Magnetococcus sp. PR-3: one gene and its partner. Each later gene encodes a partner of the first gene's protein in a complex. Links are inferred from orthologs where the notes say so. Each region holds a gene or a part of one and is shown on either strand. Other genes may lie near its edges.

Region 1 (9,036 bases):
CGCAGCGTGTTTATGGTTTGATTGCTCTGGATAATGGGCCAGATGGGCCACTGTTTGATCTGCCTACTCTCAATCCACTCAATCAAGTCGCTCATGAGTTAGGCATGGCGCTGGAACATGCCAAGCAGCTCCAGGTGGCCAATCAAATGGCCCACTGTGATCACCTGACCAAGCTTTATAACCGTGGACGCATTGATGAAATTTTAGAGCAGTCGTTTCAACAGGCCAAAAAGGAGGTGGGTCAGCTCTCAGTGGCCATGTTAGATGTCGACTATTTTAAGAAGTTTAACGACACCTTTGGCCATCAAATGGGCGATAATGTGCTCAAACTGGTCTCAGCCGTCTTAAAAAAGCTCACTCGAGGTAACGGCTCTGTAGGTCGGTATGGGGGTGAGGAGTTCATTGTTGTTCTACGGGATACTGATTATAAAGAAGCGGCCCGGTATTGTGAACGGATTCGACTGGCCATTCGACAAGTCGGTGAGGCGATGTCCCGGCGCTATCCTGGGCGTCCTTTAAGCATCAGTATTGGGGTCACCTGTTTTGATATCACCCTTGATAGCAAGGATGAGATGGTCGGGCTGGCGGATAAAGCGCTGTATATGGCCAAGGAGGGGGGACGTAACCAGGTCATGGGGTTACTGCCCAATGCGTAGAGGGTGTGTTAAAAAAGCGTGGTACAAGGCTTAGGTTGTGGCGATTTGCCGTGGAATCGCTTCATGTGGAAGTTCCGGATGTGCCCCTGGCTGAACCATAGGGTTGATCTGGAACAGATGGCTGAACTGGGCTTTGTCCAGTAAGTTTTGTAAATGAGGATGGCAGTTAATACAGCTTATTTTCCCCCTCCCAGCCGCGACATGTTTTTGTAAAAGCAAAAACATACCAAGCGCTGCGCTGTCTAGATGGGTTAGCTGAACGCAGTCTAGAATATAGGTCCAGCTAGGGGGATGATGAATGAAGCAGGCCCGAAAAGAGGGGTAGTGCCTACTGGAGAAATCCTTAGGTAGGCCTATGGTCAGATGATCATTTTCAATGCGGGTTTGACACTCCATCATGGCACTGCAACCGTCCAATAAGAGGTTAAAGACAAAATCTTACACGGATTAGTTTGCTGTATTTTGCAAATGAATGCAATTAATCAATTTGCATGTTATTCAGTATAAGTATTCGTTAATTATTGAATATTCGAATCTATCCACCATAAAGATTTGGATTTAAACGGATCGGTTTGGCCGGCGGAAGTTTTTCATCATGAATGGTCAGGTTCAGTTTTTCGATCATGGCATCACTGACACACCGTTTACCCCAACGTAAGACAGCATCTTCATCAAGAAGGCTATGCTGTAAGGCGTAGTCAAGAATTTGCCCAAGGATGTGTAAGCGGTCGAGATCCAGAACCTCTGGGTCAGCCTCTTTTAGGGGCGTTGGGGCTGCCACAGGGGGAGGTGGGGGTGCCAGCAGTGGTTCAGGCTGTACCGGTATCATCAGGTGTTTGGCAACCCGTATGCTGCGTTTGGGGGCCTCTTCCTGTTTGGGTTTCTCTTTATTCTTCTTTTTATCTTTTTTTAGCGCTTTGGTTGCTTCAATCAGCTTTTTTTGGGCCCGTTTTTCCTGCTTAATCCTTTTGGCTGCGGAAAGCAGTTTCTCTTTGGCCGGTTTTTTCTTTTTTTTGGCCATTCTTTTATATCCCACCCCCCCAAATGACCCGAACAGGCTTGGATCATTGTGTTTGTCATCAAAACGTCACATTCATTATCCCGTGATTCCCCCTTTTAGGCAACAGGATTTTAGGCGGGTTATGAGGGGTGAACGCAACAAAGGCCTCGCTTAAGGTGTGTTGAAAATCTCTTCATAAAGGGTCAGCTCACGTTGGGCTATGGCGGTTAGAGAGACCTCTGTTTCCGCATACTGCCGTGCTTGGACCCCCAATTGGTGGCGAAGCTCTGGGTGGCTTTGTAAATGCTTCAAGCTCTGTTGCAGCGCTGGGGCATCGGTTGCGCTGATCCAACCGGTGTGCCCATGTTGCACCACATCCCGGTTACCCGGTGCATCGGTGGTTAAAATGGGTGAGCCACATGCCATCGCTTCTAGCAGAGCTTTGGGGTGTCCTTCTTGTAAGGAGGGTAGAACAAACAGATCGCTGTTGTGGTGAAATAAAACCAGATCGTTGTGTGCAACCCGACCATGCAAAGTGACGGAGAGTTGATGGTGTTCAATAAACTGTTCCAGTTCGGCTTGCTGATCTCCTTGTCCAATCAGGTCCAGATGGAGATCGTTTAACCCCACCATGGCCTGTAAAAGATTGAGCAAATTTTTTTCTGGGTGCAGGCGCCCGACAAAAAGCAGCCGCAGGGGACCCGGTTTACGGACTTCAGTCGTCGGCGTAAATTGCGTACAGTCCACATAGTTGGGTTGAATACGGATCTGCTCACTGGAGAGACCGTAGCGGTTGGTCAGCAGTTGGGCCATTTGCGGGGTGGTGACGAAGGCCCGGTTGGCACCATGAAAAGCACGTTGTTCCCGTATAATCGCTCTTAGGCGGGCTTTGGAATAGGGGCCATGGTGTAAGGCGGCAAATTCACTGAGCAGATAACCACAACGGGTAATGCTCTTTTGGCCATAGTAGCGGGCAAGATCAATGGCATTAGGCGCACTACTTAACTGATTGCTTTTAAACAGAACATGGCCTTGCTTCCAGCGTCGCCAAGGCATTTTTAGCCAGCGCTGATAGTGCCAAGGACGTAGCTCCCAGCGATTGTATTGAAGGTGCATACCGGCTAGTTGAGGTTGATAGCGTCCTTCATGGCGGTCCCCATCGGTTAGTAAGGTAATAGACCGCAAGTGTGGTTGCATGGTGCGATAGAGTGCCAGCTCGCGATCGAGCATGCCTTTTTGATCCCACACCTGTAGGGGCACCTGCTGAGAGAGTGCCAGAACCAGATCAATCTGATGGCGGGTGATCATAGCAATAGCCAAGAACGGAGTGAATAGGCCCTCTGTTATAGCGTTGTTTGTTGGTTATGAGCAAGCGCTGGGCATGTTTGCAGCCAATCCCTGGGTAAGCATGGAAACTGAATGAGGAGGCGCGAGAGGTATTTCGACCTTGAGTGATGAAAACCATAGAGTGACCCGCCACAGCGGGCAGGCTATGGAGTGCTCGGTGTTTGTGGGTTTTATCAACCGTGCCAAGACCCTATCTGTGAGCGGTGGTTACACTTGCTGTTAACGCCGTTCTTTTGGGGCGGGTGGATCAAGTGAAAAACCCTCGCATGTCTTCTGTTGTGGAGTCTGGGTATAAAAAAGGCTGAGATTAAAAAATCTCAGCCTTTTAAATAGATGCATTGGAACGGTGCTTATTCCTGTGCAGCCAACCAACGTTCTGCTTCAATAGCTGCCATGCAGCCTGTGCCGGCAGCGGTCACAGCTTGGCGGAAAACCGTATCCTGAACATCACCAGCCGCAAACACACCTTCAATGTTCATGGCGGTGGAGTCTGGCTTGGTGATGAGGTAGCCATTTTCATCTTTATCCAGCTGCTCCCCAAAGATCTCAGTATTGGGGCGGTGGCCAATGGCGATAAAGCAGCCGGTAACAGTCAGATCAGAGCTCTCACCACTCTTGACGTTTTTAATGCGTACGCCGGTTAAACCCCCTTTATTGGGGTCACCCAGCATCTCTTCGGGTACGCTATCCCAAACAGGAATGATGTTCTCTTTAGCAAACATCTGGTTCTGCATAATCTTCTCAGCACGCAGTTCATCACGACGATGAACCAAGTAGACCTTGTTGCAGATGTTGGCCAGGTAGAGCGCCTCTTCAACCGCAGTGTCCCCGCCACCAATGACGCAGACATCTTGGTTTTTGAAGAAGAAACCATCACAAGTGGCGCAGGCTGAGACACCAAAACCGTTCAGTTTTTGCTCAGACTCCATCCCCAACCACTTGGCGGAAGCGCCGGTAGAGATAATCAAAGCGTCACAGGTGTACACATCGCCACTGTCACAGTTCAGAGTAAAGGGGCGTTTGCTCAAATCGGCACTGGTGACCGTATCAAAAATCACCTCGGTGTTAAAACGCTCAGCCTGTGCTTGCATTTTCTGCATCAGCTCAGGACCCTGAACCCCCTCTTCAAAACCAGGGTAGTTATCCACTTCTGTCGTAATGGTCAACTGACCACCCGGTTGCAGACCTTGAATAACCACAGGGTTAAGGTTGGCGCGGGCCGCGTAAATGGCCGCAGTGAAACCGGCAGGACCGGAACCGAGAACGATCAGTTTATGGTGCTTGGCTTCAGACATCGATTTGCGCTCCAAATGAGACAACAGCTTGTTTGTTTTCAGGTTTAATGCAAAAACAGCATTTCACCCATCAGGTGAGTGCCAATGTAATGGGTTCCATATAGGCCTTTTTTTGACCGATTTATCAAGCTTGGAATTCTGGAATATAACCTTTTCCTTATCCAATGGCAAATGAAGGTTGATTGGGGTATAATCCACCTTTTTTATAACAACCTGAAAAAAAAGGCAAAGACCTGTGGGTATCGCGATTTACAACACCCTTGGACGTAAAAAAGAACCTTTTGTTCCCATGATTCCCGGAAAAGTGGGCATGTATGTGTGTGGTGTGACAGTTTATGACTACAGCCACATAGGTCATGCACGGGTTATGGTGGTGTTTGATGTCATTGCGCGGCACTTTAGGGTCAAAGGTTTTGACCTGACCTATGTTCGTAATTTTACCGATATTGACGATAAAATTATCAAGCGGGCTAATGAGCGTGGTGAATCGATCCAGGAGCTGACCAGCCGCTACATTGATGCTTTCCATGACGATATGGGGGCATTGGGTGTGCAAAAAGCAGATATTGAGCCCAAGGCGACTGAACATCTGCCGGAAATGCAGCAGATGATCACAGCTTTGGTGGATAAAGGTGTGGCCTATCCCAGTGGCGGGGATGTCTATTACGCGGTTGATCAGTTTAAGAATTATGGCCAACTCTCAGGAAAAGTTTTGGATGAGCAAGAGGCCGGGGCCCGTGTTGATGTGGACCACAATAAGCGTAACCCTATGGATTTTGTCCTCTGGAAAGGGGCCAAACCTGAAGAGCCCCAATGGGACTCTCCCTGGGGGTCTGGTCGTCCCGGTTGGCATATTGAGTGTTCGGCGATGGGCACCAAGTATCTGGGCGACTCCTTTGACATCCATGGTGGTGGTCGTGACTTGATCTTCCCACACCATGAAAATGAGATTGCTCAGACCGAAGGGTGCACCGGCAAACATGCGGTGAACTACTGGATCCACAACGGCTTTGTGAATGTGATTAATGAAGAGGGTGAGGCGGAGAAGATGTCCAAATCTTTGGGCAACTTCCACACCATCCGTGATCTGTTAGAACGTTACCATGGTGAGGTTTTACGTTTCTTCATTCTCAACAGTCACTACCGTAGCCCGTTGGATTTCAACTTTGGTCTGCTTGATGCCGCCAAAGCTGGGTTGGATCGTCTTTACACAGCCTTGCGTGCTGCTCAGGGTATTTTGGGGCGCTTGCCATCCGATGCTATTTTTGAGATGTCGGATGTACCGGAAGGAGCGCCACAAGCGTTGGTGGAGCGTTATCTGAAATCGATGGATGATGATTTCAATACCCCTCAAGCGATTGCTCAACTGTTTGAAGCGGCCAAAATGCTCAATACCGCCATTGCTGAGAAAAAAGATCCAGAAGTCATAGCCACCTGGGCGCGTGTGATCCGGGGGTTGGGACAGCACTTGGGTTTGGCCGAGCAAAATCCTGAGAGTTGGTTCCGAGCCGAGCGTACCGAAGAGGGTGGGTTGGGGGCCGAAGCGATTGAGGCCTTAATTACCCAACGCACTGAAGCCCGACAGTCCAAAAATTGGGCCGAGTCCGACCGTATTCGTGATGAGCTGGCCGCGCAAGGTATTGTGCTGGAAGATGGCGCTCAGGGAACCCAATGGAGCCGCAAGTGAGTGATGAAACCAAAATCTACGGGGTTAACCCCGTTATGGCTCTGCTGGAAAGTGGCCGCCCTGTTTCCCAACTGTGGATCTTAAAAGGGCGCCACGGTAAACGTGTGGAAGGGATGATTGATACCTTCCGGGAGCGCGGCATACAAATTCAGTTTAAAGATCGTGGTGCCATGGACCGTATGGCCGATGGGGCTGTGCACCAAGGGGTCATTGCCCGTTGTGCCCCCCGTGAGGCGATGGGTTGGGATGATCTGCTGGATGTGGTTGAACAAGCTAAAGAACCCTTGCTGGTGATCTTGGATGGGGTGGAAGATCCGCATAACCTGGGGGCCATTATGCGCAGTGCAGAAGCGTTTGGTGCGCTGGCGGTGATTCTTCCCAAAGATCGTGCGGCACCCCTAAACGCCGGGGCCATTAAAGCATCGGCAGGTGCGGCTGAGCGGCTGGATCTGATCCGTGTGACCAACTTGGCACGGGCTATTGAGCAGTTGCAAAAGCTCAATGTCTGGGTGGTGGGTATGGCTGGGGAAGAGGATTCAACACCCATTGGTGACTTGAACTGTAAAGGTCCATTGGCGTTGATTATGGGTAATGAAGGCAAAGGTTTGCGCCGTTTAACCCGAGAAAAGTGTGACCAGTTGGTGGCCATTCCCATGGGGGGTGGTGTGGGTTCGCTCAATGTCTCAGTAGCCACCGGTGTGGCTTTGTATGAGGTGCTTAGACAGCGCAGCTGATGGCAACAGTCCTATAAGGGGTGCCCTCGTTCGGGGCACCCTGGTAGGGTGGTCTTTTGCGATCTACCCATGCCATGCGCATCGCCCTGGCTGATGACACCCCTTACGTTTATGTCCCCGTTACGATCAAGCTCTTGCCCTGTTCATGGGCATTAAGGGATCTCTGTCATAGCAGGCTGAATTTTTTTCAGGCGTAAGGCTTCCATGACCAAACTTTTGCGCAGTGAGAGCTGTTCACGGTTATTGACCTTCATGTTCAAGGCAAACATCCAGACGCCTCTTTTCCCCACCACATAACCGACATACCAGCCCACTTGTGGGTAGACCTTTGCAGCCCATCCCGTTTTGGCATAGATCTGATAATCTTCTGTTTTCTCTACCTGCATAATTTGCTTAAGCGTTGAAAAATGTTGGGGTGAAAAAGGCAGTTGCTGTAGGTAGAGCTTACGCAAAAAGGCAATTTGCTCTTTGGCGCTGATTTTTAGATCCCCTTGCAGCCAGAAGTTGGTCAACTTAGGTCCCGCGACCGCTGTGCCATAGGCCATCTCTTGCAGATAATGTCCATACGCTTGAGGTCCCAGACGTTTGGCCAACTCTTGAAAGCACCAGACACAGGAATATTTAAAAGCGGAGGCTAAGGTATGGTTACGGTTCCAGGGTGGGTAGGGGTGTTGTTGACCATCCCAGAGCAGGATCTCTTGAGGGTGGACCGCCATCTCCTGTAAGGCAATGAGTGTGTGGGGGATTTTAAAGGTCGAGGCTGGTACAAAGCGTTGCCCTGAGCGGGCTTGATTGTGAACAAACCGATGTTGACCATCTATGGATTCAATTACCAGTGTGCCACGCAGGTTATGTTGGGCAAACAGCCCTGCCAGCTGCATGTCATCCGCATAAGAAGGGTGGGTGGCAACCAGACTGAAAAAGCCGGTGAGGAAGGCAAAAGTACGGAAAAATAGGTAGTTAAACATTGAACATACTCTTATGCGGGTGTTTTTTCATGTTCTTTAATGAGATAACTCTCGAGGGATGCCAGCAAGGTTTTTCGCTTAACCGGTTTGGTTAAAAAATCATCACAACCAGCGTCCAGTGCATTTTGATGATCACTGGCCATGGCGTGGGCGGTTAAGGCGACAATGGTCGTATGACCTGTGCCCTGGCGTTGTTCCCGCTCACGAATACGCCGTGTGGCTGTCAGTCCATCCATCACCGGCATTTGAATATCCATTAAGATCAGGTCGTAATGGTTCTTTTGCCAGTGCTCAATAGCCTCCTGACCATGGCAAGCAAACTCCAGCAGGTAGGGGGTGTTCTTTAGGAAGGTACGAATTAATAACACATTATCTTCACTATCTTCCACAATAAGAATTCTGGGTGGTGGGGTATCTTCCAGGGCAGGGCCCTGTGCCATGGCTGGGGCGGTTGTGGTCTCTGGCTCAACCTGCATGGGGTTCAGCAGCGTATAGAGCTGTTCAGCTTGTACAGGGCAGCTCAGGTAGTGGGCACCAATACGTTGAGCCCGTGCTTGTAATTGTGTTTTAAGTTCGGATGTTAAGACGATCCGAGGGATCTGATCTTGGGGATATTGCTGAAGGTACTTTTCCAGGCAGTTTATGCCGTCACTGTTCAGCGCACCGCAATTCATGATAACCCCATGTAACGGCTGGGACATCTGTGCTAGGCAGTGCTCTTTATCCAGACAACTTCCTCCCTGGATTACACAGGCTCCGACCAGCTCCAGGAGTTGGGTTAAGTGATTGAGATTATCCTGGTCTTCATGAATAACCAGGATGTTCTTATCCTTAAGCCATGGTTCACTTGGTGTTTGCAAGGGTTCCAGAACATCCCATGTGGTACTGATTGGTAGGGTAAAGAAGAAGCAACTGCCCTCACCCAATTGACTCTGTACACCAATCTGACCACCCATCATCTCCACCAACCGCTTGGAGATGGTCAAACCAAGGCCTGTTCCGCCATAACGGCGTGTGACCGATCCATCAGATTGGGTAAAGGCATCAAAAATCAGTGTCTGTTTTTCCTGGGCAATGCCAATGCCGGTGTCGGTCACACGTATACGTACCCAGCGCCCTGTGGGTGTTTCGACCAACTCAGTATCTAGTCGGATCTGTCCCCGGTCGGTAAATTTAATGGCATTACCCATCAGGTTAAACAGCACTTGTCGAATACGTCGGGCATCCCCATACATTAAGCTGGGTAGACTATCATGCAGGTTGGAACGGATGTGCAGACCGTGCTGTTTGGCGGTGATGGTGTTGACATCCACAACCCCCTGTATCAGATCTTGTAGATCATAGGGGGC
Region 2 (8,900 bases), on another replicon or contig:
GTGCGACCAAGGATAATAGCGAATTTTTCGAAAGCATGAACGGCTGATTGAAGCAGAGTCGGCGGCACGCCTGAGGGCCTGGTTACAACAGGTTGGCAGGTGCTTTGCTTTAAACGCGTTAAAATAGCTCTATGGTCATGGCGATCATGGGGTATGAACATGTAACTCAAGAACAGAGCCGTCGGGCCAGCAAGGACGAAGCACCATGAAAGAAGGCATCCACCCCAAGTATGAAGAGGCCACTTTTACGTGTGCCAGCTGCTCCAACGAAATTAAGACCCGCTCCACCGGCGGCGACATCACTTTGGGTGTCTGCTCCGCGTGCCACCCGTTCTTTACTGGTAAGCACAAGTTGGTGGATACTGCCGGTCGTGTTGAGCGTTTCCGTCGTAAGTACGGTAATCAAGCTCAAAAATAAGACCTACGCCTTACTAGACGTACTAAAAAAGCCCAGCACCACTAGTGCTGGGCTTTTTCTGTTTTTATTACAATGATTTGCGTGTTTGGCCTGGGTGGTTTCAATGGGTTAGCGAGCAGCTAAAACTACGTTTTTTTATTGCCTAATGACCAATAAAATGACGAATCACAAATTTTTTTCTTTGGAATTCAATATCTTTTTCCGATTTTAAGTTTTATAGTGCATTTAGGCCCTTGACATAAATAGGGCTAAGTGCATTGAAACTTGTCCATCTGGACGTTTGACCCCTGGTTTTTAGGGGGTAGTACCTGGGAGGTAATCCTGTGTCTTTTTTGCCCTATGATTCGCCCGTTGGCATGTTGTGGTTGGAACTCCGTCAGGGGGCGTTGGTATCGCTCTCCTGGTCACTACCGGACTCCATGGCAGATCCTCAGGAAGATGCGGAAGTGTGTCGTCGTGTTACCCGTTGGTTGGATGACTACTTTAAACGCGCTCCTCGTCCGGTCGACTTTACCGTTCGTCCAGATGGTACCGTCTTTCAACAGAAAGTTTGGCGGGAGATGAGTAAGGTTGGACCTGGTGAGACCATGACCTATGGGGAGCTGGCCAAGCGTTTAAACAGCTCTGCCCGTGCGGTTGGTGTTGCTGCAGGTCAAAACCCCATTCCTGTAATTATCCCATGTCATCGTGTGGTTGGTGCCAAGGAGCTGGGGGGGTATAGTGGCCATGGTGGTTTACAGACCAAGCGGACACTGCTTAGTCTGGAAGGTGCCCTGATTGGTGATATGGGTATTCCTTATCGTCAGGCTTCATAATATGAGTTAACCACCCTATTGGGTGTGACGTACGAGATATCATTTTCGGGCCGGAGGGGTAGGATACCCTCTGGCCCGTTTTTATTGGGGCTGCTAGCTTAAACCACACCATAAAAATGTCATACGCTCGGCTGTTTTTTGGGCTAAATGTTCATCACCCTGTTAAAGGGGTCACACGTGTTGAGGGTGATATGTTGAATGGGCAGGGATGGTATGGGTAGAGAGTGCGAGAAAAAGCACCTGCTTTTATGGTGGGGTGGTTCTGCTTGGGTTGAGTTGTCTGCCACGTCATATGGAGCTGAAAAGGGATTACGCCTAGTTTCCAATGTGGTCAGAGGGGATCCTTTAAAGGCTGTATGGACCATGAATTTGGCCAACTGTGCAAGCGGTAGCAGGGCAGGCAGGGTTGTAGAGAGGTTGTATAAGGCGTTTGCTAAGCAAGAGTTTTTGCGTGGGCAGATAGGATGAATGTCGCCAGATTGGAACAGGTATACGTGTTTAAACCCCATAACCAACAGTCCACTTTCTATAGCACCCTGTCCACGAGTAAGTAAATACTGTGTTGGGGCTGTATTGGTATAGGGCCTGAGCACTGTTAAGGGGGGGGTCTACGGTCATTCGGTGCCACTGGTCCCGGTCAACCAGCCCCGGAGATGCTCAGGTAGAAAACCCTGATATCTTGGTGTTGAAACAGAGATTCTAGACTTGAGAGGTTACAAATCTTACGCAGGGTCACCTCTTGACGCTTAGGGTTCGTTATCCCAGTGGATATGAGGATCTAGCGGGTTACTTGGGGCCGTGACAAGCCGGTTTGCAGTATGAATTCTCCGACCATATCCGTGGCACGGGTTGATAGGATATGGCGTGTATTCTCTCCTTTGGGTATAGGTTGTCCCTGCCAAGGTTATCCATACGGACCTTTTATAGGCGTATGAAATATAGTCTTTTTAACTTCAAAGGGTTTGGGCCCATGCCCCAGACAGTAGAGAATGGCATGGACCCAATGTTCAGGTGGTATCAAACCGTTGAAACGGCTAGAACCCTCACGGTTTGTTTAGCGTACTGAAGCGTGTGCGTGGTCCTGAGGGTGGTGGATCGGTTGTAAATGTTTCCACCAAGATGTAGTGGGGTACGCTTCGGTTAGGGTGAATCGTTGCCCAATCATGGGGGTGATGATTTGAAGATCTTTGAGGGATGCCGCCTTTTTTAGCCGCTCAATGGGTTCATTCCAGGTATGGAGTGAGAGGTTGAATCGCCCCCAGTGGATCGGTAATAGCGCCTCTCCACGTAGATCTTGGTGGGCCTGAGCGGTCTGTTCGGGAAACATATGTACGTTGGGCCAGCCTGGGTTATACGCACCACACTCCAGCATGGTGAGATCAAACGGCCCAAGACGGTCACCAATCTCTTTAAAACCGGGAAAGTAGCCGCTATCCCCACTAAAGAAGATATTTTCTGATTGACCACGTATGGCCCAGCTTGCCCATAGGGTTTGATTACCCCCTGTCAGGCTACGACCAGAGAAGTGGCGGGCCGGTGTTGCGGTTAAGGTCAGGGGCCCCAATGTGGTCTCCTGCCACCAATCCCGTTCGATAATTTTCTGTTCAGGGACCCCCCAGCGTTGGAGGTGGGCCCCCACACCCAATGGAACCACAAAGTGATCCACCTTGGGGCCAAGTTTTTTTATGCTCTGCATATCCAGGTGATCGTAGTGATCATGGGAGATCACCACGATATTAATGTGTTCCACAGTATCCAGGGTGATGGGCAGTTCAGGGAAAAAACTTTTTGGGGGGAGCCATGCAAAGGGAGAAGCATGGTTACTGAAAACAGGGTCCATGAGTACAGTTTGACCATCCATCTCCAATAATAAGGTAGAGTGCCCCATCCAGGTAATATGGCTACGACCATCGTCTACCTTAAGGGTGCTGAGCTTATGAACGGGAATGGGTTGGGTCGGGGGGCGGCCAGGTCGGGTAAAGATCCACTGGTAGAGGGTTGACCAGAAGTGGCCTTTCTCCAGGCCCTGAGGCGTGGGGATGGTGTTCATGAATTGGCCATCCTCATAGCGGCTTGTACGGTTTGTATGGGTGTGTTCAGACATGGGTTCTAAACCTCCAAAAGGTTCGGTTTGCACCAAGGTGCAACCCACTAAAATGAGGGTTATGATGAGTAAAAGGGTCAATCGCTTGGCCATAGTGATCGCTCTATCTGCTAACTGACTGGTCAGTCATAAAAGGTTAAAAAAAAGCCCACGGTTTAATGGGTAGTGATGCCTTGCCAGTAGACATGAAAACCTTGTGCAATCGTGGTTTGTGTCTCTGTAGCCTCTCCCTCTGGTGTTCTTAGGAAGGTGATGGTGGCATTAATAAGGGCGCCAGCCATGGTTAGGTGATAGGTGACGGGGAGGTCGCAGATGATTTTCTCCTTTATACCCATCTGCATATCCATGGAGAAGCCAGTGAATTCAGCTGCCATGGCTTCACGTGTCTCTTGGGAGACCAGCTCTGAGAGACGTAGTTGCTCCATGAGATCATAGTGTGTGGGGTTGTTCTGTGCCCACAGGATCATACCTGTCCATGCTTGTAGCAGTTTTTCCCTTAGGTGCGCTTTAGGGTCCCAGTTGGCCATAATATGGGCATAGAGATCTTTTTTAAGCCGTATATAGACTGCATCAATCAGGATATCTTTGGAGCTGAAGTAATGAAATAGGGTACCGGTGGCAACCTGAGCCTCTTTGGCAATACTGGCCGTTGAGGTTTTCCAGAAGCCATCTCTGGCAAAAAGGTAGATGGCCGCTTCTAGAATGCGGGTCTTTTTATCTTTTAAGGTATCCATGGATCTGACTTTAGCTCTGATTGAGTGATCAGTCAATCATAAAAAGGTAAGCGCTATCTTAGCCTCCTAACGGGGTGAAATAGTCATATAGGGGCGGGTTTTTTAGGGGGTAGATATCCATGGCATCTACCTGTCCATGAGGGATGCAGATTCGTCCCGAAATGTCCCTGGGCAAGAGGTCACCAAGAACAGGGTGGTTATAAGACAGAAGGGGATGTCTAAAAAAGAAGGAAGGACAAATCATGACCAAACGGCCCACCCTGAGCGGAAGAGTTCACATTCTACCTGTTTACCTGCAAGCCTGTGGTGGCGCGGAAAGAGCAGGTACCTCTAATCGTGAAAAAGCGCGTACAGGTGGCGCATCATTAAAAAATCTAGGGATAGTTTTAGTTGAGTGGACCCACACTGAAGGCGTAAACCGATCCGTCCTCAAGAGTGAGCAAGTCATGCTTTTGGGGTGTTCAAAAAGGTCGTTCGGAAGGCAACAGACAGATAATGCATAGCAGGACACCAAGGGTACAACGCTTTGGAATGCCCCTCCGACCATCTGATTACTATTTGATTGCTAGAAACAAAAAAGGCTTACGATGTGAATCGTAAGCCTTTGATATAAATGGCGCGCGGTAGAGGATTCGAACCTCTGACCTTTGGCTTCGGAGGCCAACACTCTATCCGGCTGAGCTAACCGCGCGTAGACAGAAATTTTGGATGTGCAACTATAGGTACTGGACGCTGGATTGTCAAAGGCCAAATGAGAGCAACTTGACAACGGCAAGCAGGCAACCTACGGTAGCACGAATGCAATGTCACACCATGGTGGCTTGTAGGGTAGAAAATGGAAGAATGGATTTCCTTTTTTTTAAGGAAATTGGAACATATGCCCCCTTGGTATGCCTAAGGTGGGAACATGGACAGCAGCGTATGCCATTGAGCGGTGGACCCCTATAAAAAAGGTCCAGGTGGTAGCGCCAATATCTCTTTATGTGCAAGAGGAGCAGACCAGATCATGAGCGAAAATGTCACGAGCACCACAGATAGCCAGTTTGAAGCCGACGTTCTGCAAGAAGATAAGCCGGTATTGGTGGATTTCTGGGCCGAGTGGTGTGGCCCCTGTAAGCAGGTTGCCCCTTTCCTGGAGCAGCTGGCTCAGGATAAGGCGGATAGCCTGAAAGTGGTCAAATTGAACATTGATGAGAACCCCAACGTTCCCGGTCGCTTCGGTGTACGTGGTATCCCCACCTTGATGATTTTTAAAGGTGGCCAGATCCAGGCTTCCAAGATTGGCGCCATGCCTAAATCCAAGCTGTATGAGTGGGTAGATGAAGCCATGGCTGGCTAAGTCATCCCCATTGGATGTATAAAAAAAGGCTGGTCATTTCGACCAGCCTTTTTTTAATTCTACCTGGACACAACGGTACCTTCATAAAAAGGTCCAACATCCACCGTGATCAGGTGACACTTTTTTCAAGCCTTTTTTATCCAAGCACTTTGTTTCATCCTGACTCAATCATGGTACCGTGTTTTTATACTGTGTACCCTGTAGCATGGCCTTTTTCCTATTTACCCCAACGGGTTCACGACCATGGAAACCATCACCCAACGTTTGGAACAGATACAAGAGCGTATCATCACAGCCTGTCAACGCGTGGGCCGTTCCCCTCAGGAGATTCAGCTCATGGCGGTCTCCAAACGTAAACCAGCACAAGCCATAGAAGAAGCTTTGCAGGCAGGCCATCTCCTCTTTGGAGAGAACCGGGTGCAGGAGGCCAGAGAGAAGCTGCCGGCGGTTCAGATACCTGCAGAGGCCACCCCTCAGTGGCATCTTATTGGTCCTTTACAGAAGAATAAGGTCAAATACATTGGCGGCTTGTTTCATATGGTGCAGACCGTAGATACATTGGAGCTGGCTGAGGCGATAGATAAACGTATGGGCCAGGAGCAGCGGAACATGCCGATACTGTTGCAGGTCAATGTGGGGGGTGAGGTACAGAAAAGTGGGATGGCACCGGATGATCTGGAGGCGGTGGTCACCGCCATTGCCCCGCTACAAGGGGTGACGGTAAAAGGGTTGATGACGGTACCACCCTTTGCAGAAGATCCTGAACAGGTACGTCCCTACTTCCGTGCGTTGCGTACCCTGGCCACCCATGTCAAACAGATGCGCTTACCCGGTGTTCATATGGATGAACTCTCTATGGGTATGAGTCACGATTTTCATGTCGCCATTGAAGAAGGGGCGACCATGGTACGGGTGGGGAGCGCACTGTTTGGTGCCCGTGAACCGTTATCGTCCGATTGATTCTGGAAAGCGGATCGTACAGAGGCTATGCTCATAGCCCACGGATTTCTGATAGCCTGTTGAGAGTCAAAGATATGTCCACCCATCCTCAAATCGCCTTTCTAGGCGGCGGTAATATGGCCAGTGCCATCCTTGCGGGCCTACGTCAGGCAGAATTTCCTGGACGTAACCTCCATGTGGGCGAGCCTAATACTGACCAGCGTACGGCGCTACAGTCCAAATTTGGTCTGCAGGGTCATGCACAAAACCGCGATGCCGTGACGGGGGCTGACTTGGTTGTGGTCGCGGTTAAGCCTAACCTGGTTCCCATCGTGTTGGCGGATGTGGCGGAACACCTACCCCCCACGGCTGTGGTGCTCTCCATAGCAGCGGGTATGGATCTGGATACCATGGCGGATGCGCTCAATGGGCCACAGCCGATCATTCGTGCCATGCCTAATACCCCGGCTTTGGTGGGGGAGGGGGTGACGGTACTCTGCCCCAATGACCATGTGACCGATGCTCAGCTTACCCAGGCTAAAACGGTACTAGAGAGTGTGGGGCAGGTGGCTGTGGTGAAGCAGGAGAGCTTGATTGATGGTGTCACAGCACTGTCTGGATCAGGGCCGGCATATGTGTTTTTGATGGCGGAAGCACTCTCAGATGGTGGTGTCTCCTGTGGGCTGCCTCGGGATCTGGCTGATCAATTGGCGGTACAGACCCTGCTGGGATCAGCCACCCTTTTACGGGAGAGTGGTGAACACCCGGGAGTCTTAAAAAACCGGGTTACCTCACCCGGTGGTACCACCATTGCTGGGATGGGGGTGTTGGAACGTCATGGTGTGCGTGGTGCATTGATTGATGCGGTACAGGCTGCCTGGAGCCGTTCCAAGGAACTCAGTGGTAAGTAAGTACGTGTAAGGAATAAATATCCATGGATATCATGAGTTCTATCGGTCAGTTATTAACCTTTTTTCTGGGTATCTACTCCTGGATTATTCTCTTTCGGGTGTTGATCTCCTGGGTTAATCCAGACCCCTATAACCCCATCGTTCAGTTGCTGATACGGGTAACCGAACCGGTATTGGGTCCTCTGCGGCGTATGATCCCCTCTATTGCGGGTATCGACTTTTCCCCCATCGTGGCCTTTTTGGGCATCAACATGCTGCAGAGCATGATACACGCCCTTTTCTCCTCCGGTAATGTAGGGGGAGCCATGATGGCCATACTGGGGCAGCTGATCCAGTTTGTGTATCTGATTGTGGTTTTCTATATGCTGCTGCTGCTGGTACGGGGTGGGATTAATTTGTACTCCTGGTCCAGCTTCCGTCGCGGGCAGACCTCAAAGCTGGATCTGCGTCATCCTCTGGCCCGTTTTATCTTTCAGGCAACAGAGCCTGCGGTGCGGCCACTGAAGCGTTATGTGCCCACCGTGTTTGGCTTGGAGATCTCCCCTTTTATTGCCGCATTGTTGAGTATCTTCGTATTGAATATTCTACAGATTGTGGTGGCAGCCTTAATGGGTATCCGCTAACTGTGGTGCGAGAGACCCTAAGCTGGCAGGGGGAAACCCTGTACCTGACGGTTCGGGTTCAGCCTAAGGCATCTCGTGAACGAGTGATGGGCTGGCAAGGGGATCACCTGAAAATTGCGTTGAATGCACCACCGGTAGATGGTGCGGCCAATAAGGCTTTGTGTGGCTTTTTGGCCAAACAGTTTGGGGTTGCCAAGGGGCAAGTGTGTATTGTTCGGGGGGAAAAATCCCGTGAAAAGCAGCTCGCTTTACACGGTGTGGATCAGACGATGTGGGCCAAATTTGCACAGTGCCACGGCCTATAAACCATCTTTTTTCAAACTTTCCACTATCTTTTCTTCTCCAAAGCTTTGAATCAGGCTATCTTTTTTAGAGGTATGTTGGGTTTTTAGCCGTAGGGAGTGTGCCGATGTCTGTCAAAGGGATTTTAGAAACCACCCAATTTCTCACGTTCACCTTGGATCAAGAGGTGTTTGCGGTAGACATTGCGCGGGTACGAGAGGTGCTGGAGTATACCTCGGTCACCAAAGTACCCCGAACACCCGAGTTTATGAGTGGTGTGATCAACCTACGGGGTAGTGTGGTCCCGGTGGTGGATCTGCGTGTGAAGTTTGGTATGGAGGCCACGGCTCAGACCGTCGATACTTGTATTATCATCATTGAGATTGAGAATGGTGGTGAAAAAACGGTGCTGGGTGCCTTGGCGGATTCCGTGAAAGAGGTGATGAGCCTGGAACCGGAGAATATTGAGAATGCCCCCAAGCTGGGAACCAGCCTGCGTACAGACTTTATCCGCGGTATGGGTAAAGAGGGCAACACCTTCATTATTATTCTGGATACTGATCGGGTGTTTAGTGCTGAAGAGCTCTCCTCCATGACCGATGGTCCAGACGAGACCAGTTCGGCAGCCTAATGGGTCTGGTTACCACCCGTTTTGCCCCCAGCCCGACGGGCTATCTCCATTTAGGTCATGCTTTTTCAGCATGGACTGCTTTTGATTTCGCCCACCGCCATGGT

What was found.
Region 2: the proteins of trxB (region 1) and trxA are in contact, whole or in part, in a crystal structure (PDB 1F6M), measured with the Escherichia coli proteins. The link is inferred for Magnetococcus sp. PR-3 from one-to-one orthologs.

The regions. Positions count from the first base shown.
Region 1 is NZ_JBAHUQ010000013.1:70,898-79,933, forward strand. Bases 2,327-5,319 are described here. They hold trxB (thioredoxin-disulfide reductase), read right to left. Parts: upstream 4,299-5,319; coding sequence 3,354-4,298; downstream 2,327-3,353. Other genes in these bases: V5T57_RS09215 (glycosyltransferase family 4 protein), read right to left, coding at 2,327-2,964; cysS (cysteine--tRNA ligase), read left to right, coding at 4,534-5,319. In the rest of the region: V5T57_RS09200 (diguanylate cyclase), read left to right, coding at 1-656; V5T57_RS09205 (STAS domain-containing protein), read right to left, coding at 687-1,055; V5T57_RS09210 (hypothetical protein), read right to left, coding at 1,192-1,677; more of V5T57_RS09215, read right to left, coding at 1,828-2,326; more of cysS, read left to right, coding at 5,320-5,985; 23S rRNA (guanosine(2251)-2'-O)-methyltransferase RlmB, read left to right, coding at 5,982-6,719; blaOXA (class D beta-lactamase), read right to left, coding at 6,872-7,687; V5T57_RS09240 (response regulator), read right to left, coding at 7,699-9,036.
Region 2 is NZ_JBAHUQ010000043.1:10,276-19,175, forward strand. What follows is about bases 3,887-6,743. They hold trxA (thioredoxin), read left to right. Parts: upstream 3,887-5,077; coding sequence 5,078-5,410; downstream 5,411-6,743. Other genes in these bases: V5T57_RS18750 (TetR/AcrR family transcriptional regulator), read right to left, coding at 3,887-4,071; V5T57_RS18765 (YggS family pyridoxal phosphate-dependent enzyme), read left to right, coding at 5,654-6,370; proC (pyrroline-5-carboxylate reductase), read left to right, coding at 6,445-6,743. Also shown: transcription termination factor Rho, read left to right, coding at 1-47; rpmE (50S ribosomal protein L31), read left to right, coding at 206-418; V5T57_RS18740 (methylated-DNA--[protein]-cysteine S-methyltransferase), read left to right, coding at 742-1,233; V5T57_RS18745 (MBL fold metallo-hydrolase), read right to left, coding at 2,288-3,337; more of V5T57_RS18750, read right to left, coding at 3,493-3,886; more of proC, read left to right, coding at 6,744-7,260; V5T57_RS18775 (YggT family protein), read left to right, coding at 7,284-7,883; V5T57_RS18780 (DUF167 domain-containing protein), read left to right, coding at 7,889-8,188; V5T57_RS18785 (chemotaxis protein CheW), read left to right, coding at 8,293-8,796; tRNA glutamyl-Q(34) synthetase GluQRS, read left to right, coding at 8,796-8,900. UniProt on the Escherichia coli protein: Participates in various redox reactions through the reversible oxidation of its active center dithiol to a disulfide and catalyzes dithiol-disulfide exchange reactions.